DNA from 2 places in the Tritonibacter sp. SIMBA_163 genome. Region 1 is predicted to be linked to the other one. Evidence: riboswitches for the same ligand, from Rfam matches in the RefSeq annotation. Region 1 holds a riboswitch; the other holds the start of a gene.
The links. A riboswitch is a leader RNA that binds a small molecule or an ion and turns the genes downstream of it on or off. The one in region 1 is predicted to bind FMN.
Positions count from the first base shown of each region.

Region 1 (7,845 bases):
GGGCGGCAATGACCCCGGCGGTCGCAATCAGCCCGTAGTCGGACACCCGCCCTCCGGCGAGGTCGGCAATGGCGACTGTCAGCGTCTTGGCGTCTTGGTTTGATGTGAACAGCAGCGCGTAGAAGAACTCATCCCACGCCAGTAGAAAGGCAAAGATGGTTGCCGTGGCGATGACTGGCATGGCAAGCGGCAGGATCACGATCCGCAGCATCTGGTCCAGACGTGCACCGTCGATCGCGGCCGCGCGCTCCAGATCTTTCGGGATCGGGTCGAAGCCGGACTTCAGCAGCCAAGTCACAAAGGGCGCGAGAATGCTGAGATACACAAGCCCCAGCCCAAAGACGTTATTCAGAAGTCCGAATTTCGCCAGAATGAAGTACAGCGGGATGGACAGGGCGACCGGCGGCAGCATGTAGGTCGCGATGATACCACCCAGTACCCAGCCCAGTCTGGGGTTGCGCGACAGGGCCCAGCCCGCCGGGATTGCAACCATGATCGCGGCGATCGTGGCCATGCCGGCGACCTTTATGCTGTTGAACAGAGAGGCCATGAAGGCCTGACCCGCACTGTTGTCAGAGCGATCAAACAATGTCGCATAGCGCGAGATGTCGATCTCGTTCGGCCACCAGCGCAGGGGCTTTGCGGAGAGATCGGCATTGGAGGAAATGCTCATCACGAACAGCCAGGCAAGCGGCATGAGGATGATGAGCGCGACAAGCAGAGCCATCAGGTGGATGAACAGGCGGAACCAGCGGGATTGATGTTCCATCAGCGGGCCTCTCCTGCAAAGCGACGCATGATCATGAGATAGGCCACGGCCAGAACGGTAATGATGAGCGTGATGATCAGGGCAAGTGATGCGCCTGAGCCAACCCGTTGAAAGGCAAATGCCTCCTGATAGACAAGGATCGACAGGCTGCGGGTGGAGTTTGCCGGTCCGCCTCGGGTCATGATCCAGATCAGGTCAAACACCTTGAAGGCCTCGATGGTGCGCAGGACTAGCGCCACCATCAGCGGCCCGATGAGATAAGGCATGATGACATAGCGAAAGCGTTTCCAGGCGTTGGCGCCGTCGGAAATGGCGGCCGCGCGAATGTCCTTTGGTACGGCCTGCAGGGCGGCCAGTGCGATCAGTGCCACCAGCGGAAAGTTCTTCCAGACATCGGCCACGATCAGCGCGGTCATCGCACTGCTGGGCTCTCCCAGCCACGACCGATAGGTGTCCAGCATGCCGATCTGGGTCAGCAGCGCATTGAGCGCGCCGTATTCGGGGTTGTAGATCAGCCGCCACAGGGTGGCGTTGACCACTGTTGGGAGGGCCCAGGGCAGGATCATGAGGGCCCGCAGGAGCGTGCGCCCGTAGAACCGTTGATTGAGCAGCAGCGCAACCAGAACGCCGAGGACAAGCTCGATCGAAACCGACCAGACGCTGAACCTCATTGTTGCCCAGAACGCGGACTGAAAGTTCCGGCTGGATACCGTTCTTGTGTAGTTGTCGGCGCCTATGAACTCGCCGCTGGTGCCGGCCAGCCGTGCATCAGTCATCGACAGTCGGATGGTATCAACCAACGGCCAGCCGATGACTGCGATCATCACCAGCACAAGGGGAAGCATCAACAATAGGGCACGCGGAGACATGCGTTCTGAAAACATAAGATCAGCCTATGGTAGGGGGAAGGGGATCTGGGCAGACCGGAGTGGCAGGGCGCGTCTGGCGCGCCCCGCGATATGCGATCTCAGAGACCGCTGTTGTCTGCAGCACCCTGCAGGGCGTCTTCGGGCGATGCCATGCCCAGAAGCGCTTCTTGAATGCCTTGTTGCAGCGCCATCGACATCTCCTGATAGCGGGGAGTCATCGGGCGCGGGTACATCGCGGCAAGGCTCTTGCTGGCGGCGTCGATTAGCTCTTCCTGACCGGCGGTGACCGCCGTGTCCTCATAGGAGGACTTCCAGATGGGCAGGCTGAGTTTGGCATAGGTGTCCTGCACCGGCTGCGACGTCATGTGGACGATGTAATCCCATGCAAGATCAGGGTTTTCGGAGGTGCTCGGAATACCAAGCCCCATGGAACCGTTCACCGCGGACACGGAGGAAGATCCCTCAACGCCCGGCGCGGGTACAACACCGACGTTGCCTGCGACCTTGCTCTCTTCGGAGGTATTGGCGAGATTATACATGTAGGTCCAGTTGAGCGCGAAGGCCGCGTCTCCGTTCTGGAACACATTGCGGACATCCTCTTCAAGGAATTCCTTGGAATTGGGGTTGGTCAGGCCTGATTTATAGCTGTCGACCATGTATTGCAGCGCATCAAGGCCACCGCCGGTCTGAAATTCCGGCGCACCCTCCTTCAGGAAGTCGCCGCCAAAGGCACTGAGCAGGGTCGTATAGTCACAAATAGCGGCTTCGGCCTGTGCCCAGCTCCAGACGATCGGATGGTCGACGAGGCCAGCATCCTTGATTGTCTGTGCGTCTTCCTGCAATTCGGCCCAGGTTGCGGGAGGGGTGTCGATCCCGGCCTGTTTCAGCATGTCCTTGTTGTAAAACAGATACTTGGTGTCGAGAATCCAGGGCATGCCGTAGCTCTTGCCGTCGTAGTCCACGGTGGTCCAGGCCCCCGGCAGGATACCGGCTTTCATGTCCTCGGTGATCTTGTCGCTCACGTCGAGCAGGATCCCGTTCTCGGAATATTCCGCAGGCCAGATGACGTCGAACAATACGACATCGTAGCCGCCGCCAGCACCCTGAGACAGCACGGTCTTGTCATGCAGCCCTTCGTAGGGAACAAACTCCAGGTTGATCTTCACGTCCGGATGGGCGCTCTCGAAGCTTGCGGTCATCGCCCGGATATCGTCTTCGCTATAGGCTGCCTGAGCCATGAACAGCGCGTTCAACGTGGTCTCGGCCATTGCGGATGTGCCGCAAAGTGCGGTTGCAGCCATAAGGGCCGCCCGAAGTTTCAAAGTCATTGGTTCACTCCTGTTGATATCACGACGTCGGGCAGGCCCGACCCCTTCCGGTTTTGTTGCGTCCACTGCGCCAAAGTACCTGGGCTGACTCATCCGGCTATTAAGTCCAAGTGGTGGACTTAATGCTTGCAGAAGCACTCCGCAGCTGTCAATGTATTTTTGATGAAGCAGCCCGTACCTCAGATTCACGCCATGTTTGGAACGTCTTCAGGAGCCGCTGGTGTCCACAACCGGCGCGTGGTGATCGATGCGATCCGGGTCAATGGTGCCCTGTCGCGGGCAGCCCTGGCGCGGGCGACAAAGCTTGCCAAGCAAACATTGTCCAACATCATCGAAGATCTGGAAAAGGAGGGGTTGGTTGCTGCGCAGGAAGCCGTCCTTGAGGGGCGCGGAAAGCCGGCAATTCCTTATGCGCTCGCCCCGTTGGGAGCATTTTCCGTCGGGCTGCAGATCGACAGGCATGTGGCTCGATGCGTCATCGTGAACCTTGTCGGTGAGGTCGAGGTCAGGCGTGATGTCGCGGTTTCGACCGGGGACCCGGGGGCGGGAATGATCGAGCTGGCCCAGCTCGTGCAGGGCGCACGCGACGAACTGGAGCAACGCCATCCGAATTCGATGGAGCGGATCGTGGGGCTGGGGGTGGCGATGCCCGGACCATTCGGCCCGCAGGCCGGAGTTTCCACCGAAGAATTCACCATGGCCTTCTGGCAGAAATATCCGTTGGTGGAACGCCTTGAAGCCGCGACGGGATTGTCCGTCAATTTGCAGAACGACGCGGCGGCGGCGGCCATGGCGGAGAAGCTGACCGGCCAGGCCCATGGCAAACAGAATGCGGTGTGCATCTACCTCGGCTACGGGCTTGGCGCGGGCCTGATCATCAACGGGGAAGTCTACAACGGAGAGCGCGGAAATGCAGGTGAGATTGGTATGATCTGCATGAAACCTGGCCAGTTGACGACTGATATTCTTGAACAGTTGCTCTCTCTGGGTGGGTTTTGCGCGCGATTTGGCGTGAACCATTCTGCGCCGGACATATTTGCGCGGATCACAACCCTGCTGCGGAACAAACATCCGGGCGTCGAAGAGTGGCTCGACCAATCTGCCGGTTATCTCGCCTGGGTTGCCAATATCGTACAGCTCACCTTGGATCCGCAGGCCGTTATCCTGTGCGGCACCGCTCCGAAAGAAATGATCAAGGCGCTTGTCGAACGGACCAATAGCTTGTTGGGACCTGATCGAGAGCGGCAGATCCTGGTTGGTCTCTCGGATCCCTGGACCGTGGCGCTTGGGGCGGCTGCCGAACCGATCAGCCGGAGTTTCGATCCAAAATATGCCGCCTTGCTAAAATCAGGTTGAGCGGCGCGATGCCGTGCAGGCGTGCGCTTTAACTTATGAAATGTCAGAGTATCATTGCGCATCGCTTCCACGCAGGCGACGACGCGCGCGTCGCCCATCGCGACAAGGAGATCAGACATGACAGAGGTATCGATGTCCGAGGCAGGGGTTGTTGTTGATGCAACTCTTGTTGCCAAGGCATTCGGGATTGCGCCGGACGTGGTGCGGCAAGAAATGCGCGACGGCACCATCACAAGTCAGAGCGAGACCGGCGTCGCAGAGGATGCAGGGCGCATGCGGGTGACGTTCTATCGTGCGGACCGGGCGTTCCGGCTGGTGATTGCCGAGACTGGGGAGATCCTGTCGCGCGCGACATTCCCGGTGCTCGCCCGTCGCCGTTCCGCACCGCCTGATGTGGACTAATTGCTCTGCAATCATTCCCGAAAGGCCTCTGTGTGGTGGCGCAACGGGCGACACCAAGCATCTCGCCCCGCTGAATGACCGAGATGTATCGAGGGCGCTCCCCTCTGACTAATGCACGATAGATATGGCTTTTTTGGGGGGGGAGCCAGAGCAGAGACTGGCGGGTGATCCTGCAAATTGCCGAGAGCATCACGGTCCAAGTGCCGCATATAGATACTGGCGTGATCAGATCAGGCGCCCGTGACCTCTGAATTTTGCGGTCCGTTTTCGGAGGGCTTGTCTTCGAGGGCAAAACCCGCCATGAGGATTTTGTTCTCAGGGCGGGGTGAAATTCCCCACCGGCGGTGACAGCCCGCGAGCGCCTGCCATGTGGCAGGGTCAGCAGATACCGGTGGAATTCCGGAGCCGACGGTTAAAGTCCGGATGGTAGAGAACCAGTCGCAGGTGGCCAGGGCCCCTGTGGCCGGGTACGAAATGCCTTGGGACCATTTGAACAAGACAGGATGGTTCTATGACTGACACACTCAAAATCGCCTTCGTGAAGGCCCGCTGGCACAGCGATATCGTCGATCAATCTTTGGTCGGCTTAAATGCACGTCTGGAGGCGGCGGGACGGGCCGCAGAGGTGAATACCTTTGACGTGCCCGGGGCCTTTGAAATGCCACTGCTGGCCAAGAGGCTGGGGGCGAGTGGCAAATACGACGCGGTGGTCTGTGCGGCGCTTGTTGTCGATGGCGGTATTTATCGCCATGATTTTGTTGCCGCCAGCGTGGTCGAGGGATTGATGCGCGCGCAGATGGATACCGGAGTGCCGGTGTTCTCCGTGTCGCTGACGCCGCATCATTTCCAGCCGAGCGAAGAGCATCTGGGCTTTTACCACCAGCATTTCGTCAAGAAGGGCGAAGAAGCGGCCAATGCCGTGATGATGATCGCGGATCTGGAGGTCTGAATGTCCGGGGAATTGCCTGCATTTGCGTTTGCCACCGCCGGAGCCATTCGTTTTGGACGGGGCGAGGCACTCCGGGCGGTTCCCGATATGGCCGCGCTGGGCAGCCGCATCCTGCTGGTGACCGGCGCGACTGTGCAGCGGGCGGCATGGCTTGTCTCTGCCTTGCAGAGCGCGGGTTGCGTCGTCACGCTTTGTCCAACGGCGTCGGAGCCGGATGTTGACATGATTTCCGCCGGCGTCGAGCTGGCACGCGCGAAGGGTGCCGAGGCCGTGGTTGCGCTGGGCGGTGGCGCGGCGATCGATGCGGGCAAGGCAATTGCTGCATTGGTGCCGGCGTCCCGGCCATTGATCGACCACCTCGAAGTGGTCGGGCAGGGGCTGCCGCTGGATCACGCGCCATTGCCGTTTGTGGCGATCCCGACCACCGCAGGCACCGGAGCAGAGGTTACGCGCAACGCGGTGATCGCGGTGCCCGAGGTGCAGCGCAAGGTCAGCCTGAGGGATGCACGGATGTTGCCACGCATTGCGGTTGTGGATCCCAGCCTGAGTGACGGCTGTCCGCGCCATGTCACATTGGCCTCAGGGTTGGATGCAATCACGCAGGTGATCGAGCCCTACATCTGCACACGCGCCAATCCAGTGACCGACGCGCTGTGCCGGGCCGCAATTCCGGCCGGGCTGAAGGCACTGCCGCGCCTGCTGGTGGGCGAGGACGCCGCAGCGCGGGACGCGATGGCCTGGACCTCGCTGTGTGGTGGGCTGGCACTGGCGAATGCAGGTCTTGGTGTGGTGCACGGGCTTGCGGGGCCGCTTGGCGGTCTGTCTGATGCAGCGCATGGTGCTATCTGTGGCGCGCTGCTGCCACATGGGCTTGCAGCCAATGCGGCCTATGCAGATGCCGGAACCGCGGCGCGTCTGGATGACATTCGGGGCTGGATTGGGCAGGCGCTGGGCTGTCGCACTGATGCAGCTTTCGCGTCACTTGCGGAATGGTCGCGCGATCAAGGGGCGCCGGGGCTGGATGCGCTCGGTATTGATGCAGAGATGAGGGTAGCGGCGGCAAAGGCGGCGGCATCCTCGTCGTCGATGAAGGCGAACCCGGTGAGCCTCAACGAGGAAGAGTTGATGCGCATCATGGACGCCGCCCGTTGATGAGCACAGACATGGGGCGCGCCTTTGCTGTGTTGGCTGACGAGGGCGGACGCGAGATGGGTCCGCCCAAGAGATTTCACGCCGCACCATCGGTCTGAGGCCGGGATCGCTGTGCCATCAGCGCAGCGCTCTTTGCAGAGGCTTAGCGCTCTACTGTCGCGTTTTGCTTGTTCTTCTCGGCTGTGGCCTTCATGCGCGCCAAGAGGTCCGCCTTTGACGGGCGCTGACCAAATGGGTTCTCCTTGGAGCCTTTGGCATTGTGCTCGGTGTGGCGTGGATTTTTCTTGCCCGTCTTGGGGCCGCCCGACGTCCCATAGTCCATTGTACAGATCACCTTCTGAGGTTGTTTGAAATGTCATGCACGAAATGAGCGCAACACTACAAGCGGAACTTGAACGGATATCGGATCTGGCAGGGCACCGTTTCGGCGCACCGCTCGGCCAAGTAGCCTGAACTCTGGGGAGGGGGCGGCAGGCGCCAAGGCGCCACCAGACGCGGGATCTAGGTCTGGGTTCCGGGGGAGAGCGCTTCTGCGAGGGTGTCGATTTCTTCGGCGGCCCCGAAAAACAGCGGGACACGCGCGTGCAGGCTGTCCGGGGTGCGATCCAGGATCGAGGTCACCCCGTCTGTTGCCTTGCCTTCGGCCTGCTCGATCAGAAACGCGATGGGAAAGGCCTCATAGGCGAGGCGAAGAAAACCGCCCTCATATCCGGCTCGACTGTCCGCCGGGTACATGAACACGCCGCCCTTGCGCAGAATTCGGTGCAGATCGCCCACGGCGGCGGCAATCCAACGCATGTTGAAGTCGCGACCTCGCGGTCCCTCGCGTCCGGCAAGAAGCGCGTCGATATAGTCCCGCAAGGGCTGCGGCCAACGTCGCAGATTGGAGGCGTTGAACGCGATGGTCGAGGTGGCCGGGGCAATCTTCACATCCGGGCTGTCGACATGGAACACGCCGGTGACCGGATCACATGTGGCGATATGGGTGCCCGATCCGGTGCTGAACCCGAAATCAACGCT
Region 1 is NZ_JAWJBP010000004.1:285,561-293,405, forward strand. It holds gene R0J92_RS10210 (carbohydrate ABC transporter permease) at 1-769, opposite strand, end outside; gene R0J92_RS10215 (carbohydrate ABC transporter permease) at 769-1,614, opposite strand; gene R0J92_RS10220 (extracellular solute-binding protein) at 1,737-2,966, opposite strand; gene R0J92_RS10225 (ROK family protein) at 3,129-4,322, shown strand; gene R0J92_RS10230 (DUF6522 family protein) at 4,440-4,724, shown strand; FMN riboswitch at 5,032-5,163, shown strand; gene R0J92_RS10235 (6,7-dimethyl-8-ribityllumazine synthase) at 5,236-5,673, shown strand; gene R0J92_RS10240 (iron-containing alcohol dehydrogenase) at 5,674-6,825, shown strand; gene R0J92_RS10245 (hypothetical protein) at 6,968-7,147, opposite strand; gene R0J92_RS10250 (class 1 fructose-bisphosphatase) at 7,327-7,845, opposite strand, start outside.

Region 2 (7,845 bases), on a different contig from region 1:
TGTGCGCCCCCGCAAGGGCGCGCGGGTCGGGGTGGTGTCTTACGCGCAGGACCGATCCGAAGCGCCGTCGTTGCAGGAGGTCTGCACCGTGATGGCACGGCAGGACGGCGTACTGGTGATGTCCTGCGATGTGGATTTCGGCTCCTCCGGCGCGCCCGTTTTCTCTTTCGATGGCGAGCGGCCGCGCATTGTTTCCGTGGTGTCGGCCAAGGCCAGGGTGGAGGGCAATCCGGTCTCGCTCGGCGCGTCACTGGCCGATGAGCTGGCACTGCTGGAAGCCCAGCTGACTGGCACCCATGTGGGCAGCCAATTGCCGCAAGGGGTCAGCCGGGTGCAGGTGGGTGAACCCCGCCGCCGTGACATGGGCGCAAAATTCATCTCAAACTGAGGGGGCAGCCTCTTGAAACTGCGGAGCCCCTTCATAAATCGGAGGGTGTCCGGGGCGCCACTGATTGGGTCCCGGCGCAGAACCGCCCGTCCCGTTTGGGAGGGCTTCATAGCAGTTATCGCTCAAAGATGAGGATGAACCATGCGTACGTTTGATTTTGCTCCGCTGCACCGCGCAACCGTTGGTTTCGACCAGATTGCCGACCTGATGGACCGGGTCATGAGCTCGGATATCCAGCAGCCCAGCTACCCCCCTTACAACATCGAAAAGACCGCGGATGATGCCTATCGCATCTCCATCGCCGTGGCCGGATTCTCGGAAGAGGAACTGAACGTCGAGGTGAAGGAGCACGCGCTGATCGTTTCCGCCCGCAAGGGTGAGGAGAGCGAAGTGCGCAGCTATCTTCACCGTGGCATCGCGACCCGCGCATTCGAGCGCCGCTTTACCCTCGCCGATCACGTGCGCGTCGAAGGCGCCAGCCACGCCGATGGAATGCTGCACATCGACTTGGTGCGTGAAGTGCCCGAAGCCCTGAAACCACGCCGGATCGAGATCGCCTCGGCCAATGGATCGCGGCCGAAGGAAATCGCCTCGACCGTGAACTGATCCCTCCCGGGGCGCTTGCGCCCTGTTGTCCCGCCCCCGGTGCCTTTGCCGGGGGCGATTTTATTGTTGGGCTTGCGCGTCCTTACCACGCGGTAGGTTGTGCGGCGGCACGACGCCTGCCTTAATGGCGGCATGAACACATCTCCCCCTCAGACCACCCGGTTCCAGTTGATCCGCAGCGCTTGTCGCCTGTTTGCCGCGCATGGCTATGCCGGGGCGTCGGTTTCGGCGATCGCGCGCGAGCTGGGCCTGAGCAAACAGGCGCTGCTGCATCATTTCGGCAGCAAGGACGCGCTGTATGCATTGGCGGTGGAGCAGACGGCGGCGGAGATGGTGCAACTTCTGTTCGACGCGATGCAGGATGACCGTCCGCCCGAGGACCAGCTGGAGGCGTTCTTTGCCGCCTTCATGGCGCAGATGCAGGCCGACCCGGCGCCGACCCGTCTGCTGATCCGCGCGATGCTGGATCACGCCGCGCTGCCAACCGCCAAGGCGGGACCATCGCTTCATACACTGTTCGAGGGGCTGGTGGCGACGGTGCAGGCCACGCAACGCTGGCAGGATGCAGGCATGCCGCGCGCGTTGGTTGTGGTGACGCAGCTTCTGGGGGCCGCCTCCCTCATGGAGACCACCAGCACCTCGCTGGAGGTAATGTTTGGCCGCGCCGCCCACGATGGCGCGCGCGACCAGAATGCGGTGATGCTGGCTGAGCTTGTCTCAGGCACCCTGCGCGGCTGAACCGGGCCTCGTCCGCACCTCATGCGACAGCAGATAGGCGCTGGCCACCAGGATCAGCGCGGTGCCGAGCCACATGTTGCCGTCCGGCAGGAAGCCAAACACAAGCGCCCCAAGACCGACATTGAACAGAAGTTTCAGATGGTCGAAGGGCTGAAGGAAGGCCGCATCCGCCAGCGTATAGGCCCGCACCAACGTATGCTGCGCCAGCGCCGTCAGCAACCCTGCCCCGATCACCAGCCAGAGCGTGCCCTCGGGCAGAGTAAAACCGCTGCCGACCGCAAGCAGCGCATTGGCGGGGCTTAGTAGAAGCAGCAGGTAGATCGTCACAGTCTCGGTGCTGTCGCGATGGGTCAACTGCTTGGTCACCACCGAACTGGCAGCCCAGAGGGCAGCTGCCGCCACCGGCAGAAGTGCCGCGATCTGAAAATGATCCGACCAGGGCGACAGGATCACCATGCCGCCGATGATGCCGACAATCACCGCGCCCCAGCGCTGAAGCGAGACCTCCTCGCGCAGGACCAGCCCCGCGCCGATGGTGACAAAGAAGGGCGACAGCAGGATCAGGGCGATGGCCTGCCAGATCGGCACATGCGCGAGCCCCAGTGTCCAGAGCTGCACGCCGCCAACCGCCAGCGCCACACGCAGGACATGGGCAAGGATTTGCCGCGTGGTCAGAACAGCCAGCCGGTTGCGCCAGATCCACGGGATGTAGAACAGCAGCGCGATCAGATATTGCCAGAAGGTCACCGTGGGGGCCGATGCGCCATGCAGCATGGTGGCCGATTGCAGTCCAATGTTGACTAGCGCAAAACAGGCTCCGGCGAGGACCATCAGGCCAGCCGCCTTGAGCGGGGTGGGGAGGGTTTGAGTCATCTGCGTTTCGTCCTTTCCTCAGCACGCATGTGACCCAAGGCAGACGAACAGACCCAGACTCCCCCTGTTCACAGGCGGCGGCACGGGTCTCTCCATTCTCTTCCATCCGGACTGTGACCGTCGGCCCCGGAATTGCGCCGGGTCTGCTGACACCTTCGCCATGGGCAAAGGCCGCTCGTGGGCTGTAACCACCGGTAGGGAGTTTCACCCTGCCCTGAGAATAGGGCTTCGTACCCTTGCCAGCGCGCAAAACAAAGCCCCTTCGCGCCCGTTCGCCGGTGTTTTCCGACCGATCCTTCTTCTGACCACAAATATCCTGGGGTGAATGGCCCGCAGGGTCAGAGGGGCAAGGCCCTTGAGAAGCACGTTTGACACAAAAAGAGGGGCCCGTCCGGGCCCCTCCAATGTCAGATCGTGATCGAGGTGTTATTCGACCTTGAAGGACCAGAACATGGTTTCGCCAGAGCTGTCGTCGACGCCGTCGTTGTCGGTGGAGACCCAGGCTGTGCCGTCTTCCAGGATCGCGAGACCTTCGACCTTGTCGAGCACATAACCGCCGGTGGATTTCAGATCCGGCAGCAGGTCGCGAACCTCTTCTTTGGTCACAATCGGCAGCTCGCCGCCGAGCGGAGCAGGTACCATCTCGGAGAGGGCGACGCGGTAGATCTTCTTGGTGACCGCACGGTGATCGTTCTGGTTGTCGCGTTCGATGATGTAGACGTAGTCACCATGTGCCGTAATTTCCGACAGACCCACCCAGCCGGTGTCCGGCTCGGCCTTGGGGTAGTGCACCGCGCCCCATTCCTTGGTCTCGATATTGTAGGAGACCAGTTTCACGAGGTTCTTGGGGTCATCCTTCCATTCGCGCTGAACGGCCATCCACAGGGTGTCGCCCACCTTGGTGATGCCTTCAAAGCCAAACCGCTTCTCGACGTTCATCAGGGCCGGCGGGATGGTGATCTCGCCCTTGTTGGTCTTGATCAGACCGTCCTTGGTGACGTGGTAGATCGCATGCGGAATGGCGCGCTCGGTGCGTCCTTCGGAGGCGACGTAGAAGCCGCCGTTGCCGTCCAGCGTGATGCCTTCTAGGTCCAGTTTCTGCGCCGCGTCACCGTTGGCGCGGTGGATGCGGATCACATCGATGATACGGGCAGGGGTCTGCGACGGGTCGATCTTGAAGATCGAAGGCTGGAAGCCATAAAAACTGTCGTTCACCGCATAGATCATGCCGTCAGAATCCGCCACCATGCCGGAGATCGCGCCCCAGCCGGTCAGCTCGTCCATGCCTTCGGAGGTCAGGTGCGGGTAGACCGCGGGCGCGTCCTGCTGTTCAAACAACATGACATGGGCGCGGGCGCCACCGTCCTCGATCAGGTCTTTTTCATTGGCAGAGACCAACAGCCCCCGTTCTGGGATGGTCACATAGCCTTCGGGACCGGTGCCGGAGGGCAGCAACTGGGTCAGGACCGGGTTGGCCGGATCGGTGACATCATAGACCCCAACAACAGACGCGCGCTCGGCGCCGACAAAGACATAGGGCGTGCCGTCAAACTCGCCAAAGGTCACCGATTCCGGCTCGACACCCTTGGCATCGGAGCGTTTGTCCGGGTAGTGGCCGATCTGGATGATCGCGTGTTCGAAATCGACGCCGGAGTCATAGACCACGGTGCCATCCTTGTTGAAGATCGTCCAACCGCGCGACCCGCCGTTGTAGTCCCCTTCGTTGGCGGTGGCAAAATGAGTGTCGTCGATCCACGTCACCGCGTCGGGCTCGCGCAGGCGGCCTTTCTGGCTCTCGGTGAAGATCATCGCGCCGCGCTCGTCGGTGGCGTCAATGCCGTCGAGATCAACAGCCCCCGCGGAGAAGTGGTTGAGCACTTCGCCTTCCTTGGAGACCACAACCATGTGGTTGTTTTCCTGCAGGGTGATGACGGTTTCGCCAAGGCCATTGATGGAGACATATTCCGGCTCGGGATCAGACCCGGCGATCTCGGCCAGACCGGTCAGGTCGACCATCTTCATCGATGCACAGTCGAGACCGCCGTCCGTTGTGTTGACCATCACGAGGTTGCCGGCGGGCAGTTGTGGAATCACGCCGTCGTTCAGGTCTTCGTCACGCTCGTTCTCGATCGCGACTGAGAGGAAAGCGCCGTCCTTGGATTTGGCAAGCGAGTCGGGCTGGCCGCCGATGTCGCAGGCGCCGACCTCTGCGCCGGTGGCGGTGTCAAAGGCCATCAAACGGCCGGAGGGCTGGGTGTAGCTCTCCGAGGTGTTGACGCCAACATAGGCGATGGCGCCGATGATCGCGACCGAGGTCGGCTCACCGGGTAGCGCGATGTTGCCCTTGGGGGCCGGGTTGGCCGCGTCGGAGATGTCGATCAGGCCAAGCGCGCCCAATGGGCTGTCGGTATAGACCAGCGTCATGCCATCGGCGGTGACGTCGATGATCTCGGGTGAGCTTTCGCGTGTGGTGTCTTCGCCCTCGGCCATGTTCTTGACGACGGGGAAGGAGGCAATGCGATTGAAGGATTGATCTGCCTGCGCAAAACCGGCGGTCAGCGCGAGAGCAGATGTGAGGCACACAAGGCGCATGGACATCGGCAGCTCCTGGAATTTGAATATCAGTGCCTTGGCATTGCCGACGAGTCACAAAACATTTGTGACAGATTTTTATAGATTTGGTGATCTCCCGGTAAGGAGCGCTTCACCAGTTGCGCCTAGACTATGTCCAGTATTCCGCATGAAATCCGCGTATCGGTAAGGGGGGCGCCGCGATGGGCATGGCGATTTTGCACCAGATCGACGGCCAGCTCGTAAAAGGCAGCTTTGGCACGGTTTTCGCCCGAAAAGCGGCGTTGATGGACAAGTTCTACGAGTGTCTTTTTCTGGAGATACCGGATGCACGCGCCCTGTTCACCAAGGGTTCCTCGCATCAAAAGGACATGTTCGCACAGGTGCTGGCCTCTGCTATGAAAAGCCTCGGCGACGGCAGTGATCTGGCTTCGTTGGTGGACAGGCTACTGCTACAACACAGGCATCTCGGCCTGACCGCTGGACACATGTACATGGCGCAGCGAGCCTTGTTGATGGCCTTTCGCAAGGTGCTGCGCGATGAGCTGACGGCTGCGGAACTCTCGGCCTGGAATGCGGCCCTGCGGCGCCTGTGCCAGAGTTTGGCGGCAGGGATCGAGACCCCCGCCACCTGAAATTGCGTCCTCAGACCGCCATGCAGAGGTATTTCATCTCGAGATAATCCTCGATGCCATGGTGGCTGCCTTCGCGGCCCAGACCGGATTGTTTCACACCACCAAAGGGCGCAACCTCGGTGGAGATGATGCCGGTGTTGATGCCGACGATGCCATATTCCAGCGCCTCGGCCACCTTGTAGACGCGGCTCAGGTCCTTGGCATAGAAGTATGACGCAAGGCCAAAGATGGTGTCATTTGCCATCGCGATCACCTCGTCCTCGCTCTCGAACTTGAACAAAGGCGCCAGAGGGCCAAAGGTCTCGTCCTGGGCAAAGGCCATCTCGCGTGTCGCGCCGGTGACGATTGTGGGCTCAAAGAAGGTGCCGCCCAGCTCGGACGGGTTGCCGCCGAGGATGACCTCCGCGCCCTTGTCTTTGGCGTCGGCGATATGGTCCTCGACCTTTTTCACCGCCGCGGTGCTGATCAGCGGGCCGAACTGGGTGCCGTCGTCCAGACCGTCGCCCACCTTCATCGCCGCAACCGCCTCTTTCAGCTTGGCGGCGAAGGCGTCGTAGATGCCGGCCTGCACGTAGATCCGGTTGGCGCAAACGCAGGTCTGGCCGTTGTTGCGGAATTTGCACATGATCGCGCCTTCGACCGCTGCGTCGAGATCGGCGTCATCAAACACGATGAAAGGCGCGTTGCCTCCCAGCTCCATGGAGCATTTCATCACCTGATCCGCCGCCTGCCGCAGCAGGATGCGCCCGACGTTTGTGGAGCCGGTGAAGGTCAGCTTCTTCACGATGGGGTTCTCGCAGAACTCCTTGCCGATGCCCGCCGCATCCGAGGCCGGAAGGACGCTGAACACGCCTGCGGGCAGGCCAGCGCGCTCGGCCAGAACCGCCAATGCGGTGGCCGACAGCGGTGTTTCGGAAGCTGGGCGCGCCACAAAGGCACAGCCTGCCGCCAGCGCGGGGCCTGCCTTGCGGGTGATCATCGCATTGGGGAAGTTCCACGGCGTGATCGAGGCGGCAACGCCGATCGGTTGCTTGATCACGGTGATCCGCTTGTCCCGCTGATGGCCGGGAATGGTCTCGCCATAGATGCGCTTGGCCTCCTCGGCGAAGAACTCGATGAAGGACGCACCATAGGCAATCTCGCCGCGCGATTCCGCCAGGGGTTTGCCCATTTCGGCGGTCAGGATCACTGCCAGATCCTCCTGGTTCGCCATCATCAGGTCGAACCATTTGCGCAGCACGCCCGCGCGCTCTTTGCCGGTCCACTTGGCCCAGTCCTTCTGCGCGGTATTGGCCGCCTTGATTGCCTCGCGCGCCTGCATGCGGCTGACGTCTGCGACCTGGGCGATCACATCGCCGCGCGCCGGGTTGGTCACCTCAAACGTGCCCTCGCCATCGACAAAAGCGCCGTTCACATAGGCGCGGGTTTCCAGAAGGGAGGGATCCTTCAGGAGCGATTTCAGGTCCGTCGTTGCATCGAGCATCTTATCCTCCGCAAATTCGTGTCTCGCAAATGCAAAGCACTTGCGCCTAATGTTGTCCAGTGACAGCGATAAGTCCAGAAACTTAACACATTAAGAGATTAGCATGGAACTCGACGATGCCTACGCAAACGGAGCCTATATCGAAGGGGCTTCAGATTACCCGCCGCGCTGGGCGGCTTCTGCCGAGGACTTCCGCAACAGCCTGCACGAGCGCGCCCGTCTGGACCTAGCATATGGCGATGGAACGCGGCATCGCTTTGATTTGTTCCTGCCGGAAGAGCACCCCAAAGGCGTGTTTGTCTTTGTGCACGGGGGCTACTGGCTGAACTTCGATAAATCGAGCTGGTCACATCTCGCTGTGGGGGCGCTGGCCAAGGGCTGGGCGGTCGCGATGCCGTCTTATGACCTTTGTCCGGATGCCACGATTGCCGAGATCACACAGCAAGTGGCGCAGGCGGTGCAGGCCATTGCGCAGGAGGTCGAGGGGCCCATCGCGCTGGCCGGTCATTCCGCCGGCGGCCATCTGGTGGCGCGGATGCTCGACAGGTCGG
Region 2 is NZ_JAWJBP010000003.1:27,051-34,895, forward strand. It holds gene R0J92_RS07035 (trypsin-like serine peptidase) at 1-388, shown strand, start outside; gene R0J92_RS07040 (Hsp20 family protein) at 530-994, shown strand; gene R0J92_RS07045 (TetR/AcrR family transcriptional regulator) at 1,127-1,732, shown strand; gene R0J92_RS07050 (DMT family transporter) at 1,712-2,605, opposite strand; FMN riboswitch at 2,696-2,831, opposite strand; gene R0J92_RS07055 (esterase-like activity of phytase family protein) at 3,032-5,203, opposite strand; gene R0J92_RS07060 (globin domain-containing protein) at 5,380-5,811, shown strand; gene R0J92_RS07065 (NAD-dependent succinate-semialdehyde dehydrogenase) at 5,822-7,294, opposite strand; gene R0J92_RS07070 (alpha/beta hydrolase) at 7,398-7,845, shown strand, end outside.
Region 2: it holds a riboswitch for FMN, as region 1 does, so the genes downstream of both, R0J92_RS07050 (DMT family transporter) here and R0J92_RS10235 (6,7-dimethyl-8-ribityllumazine synthase) in region 1, are expected to answer to the same signal.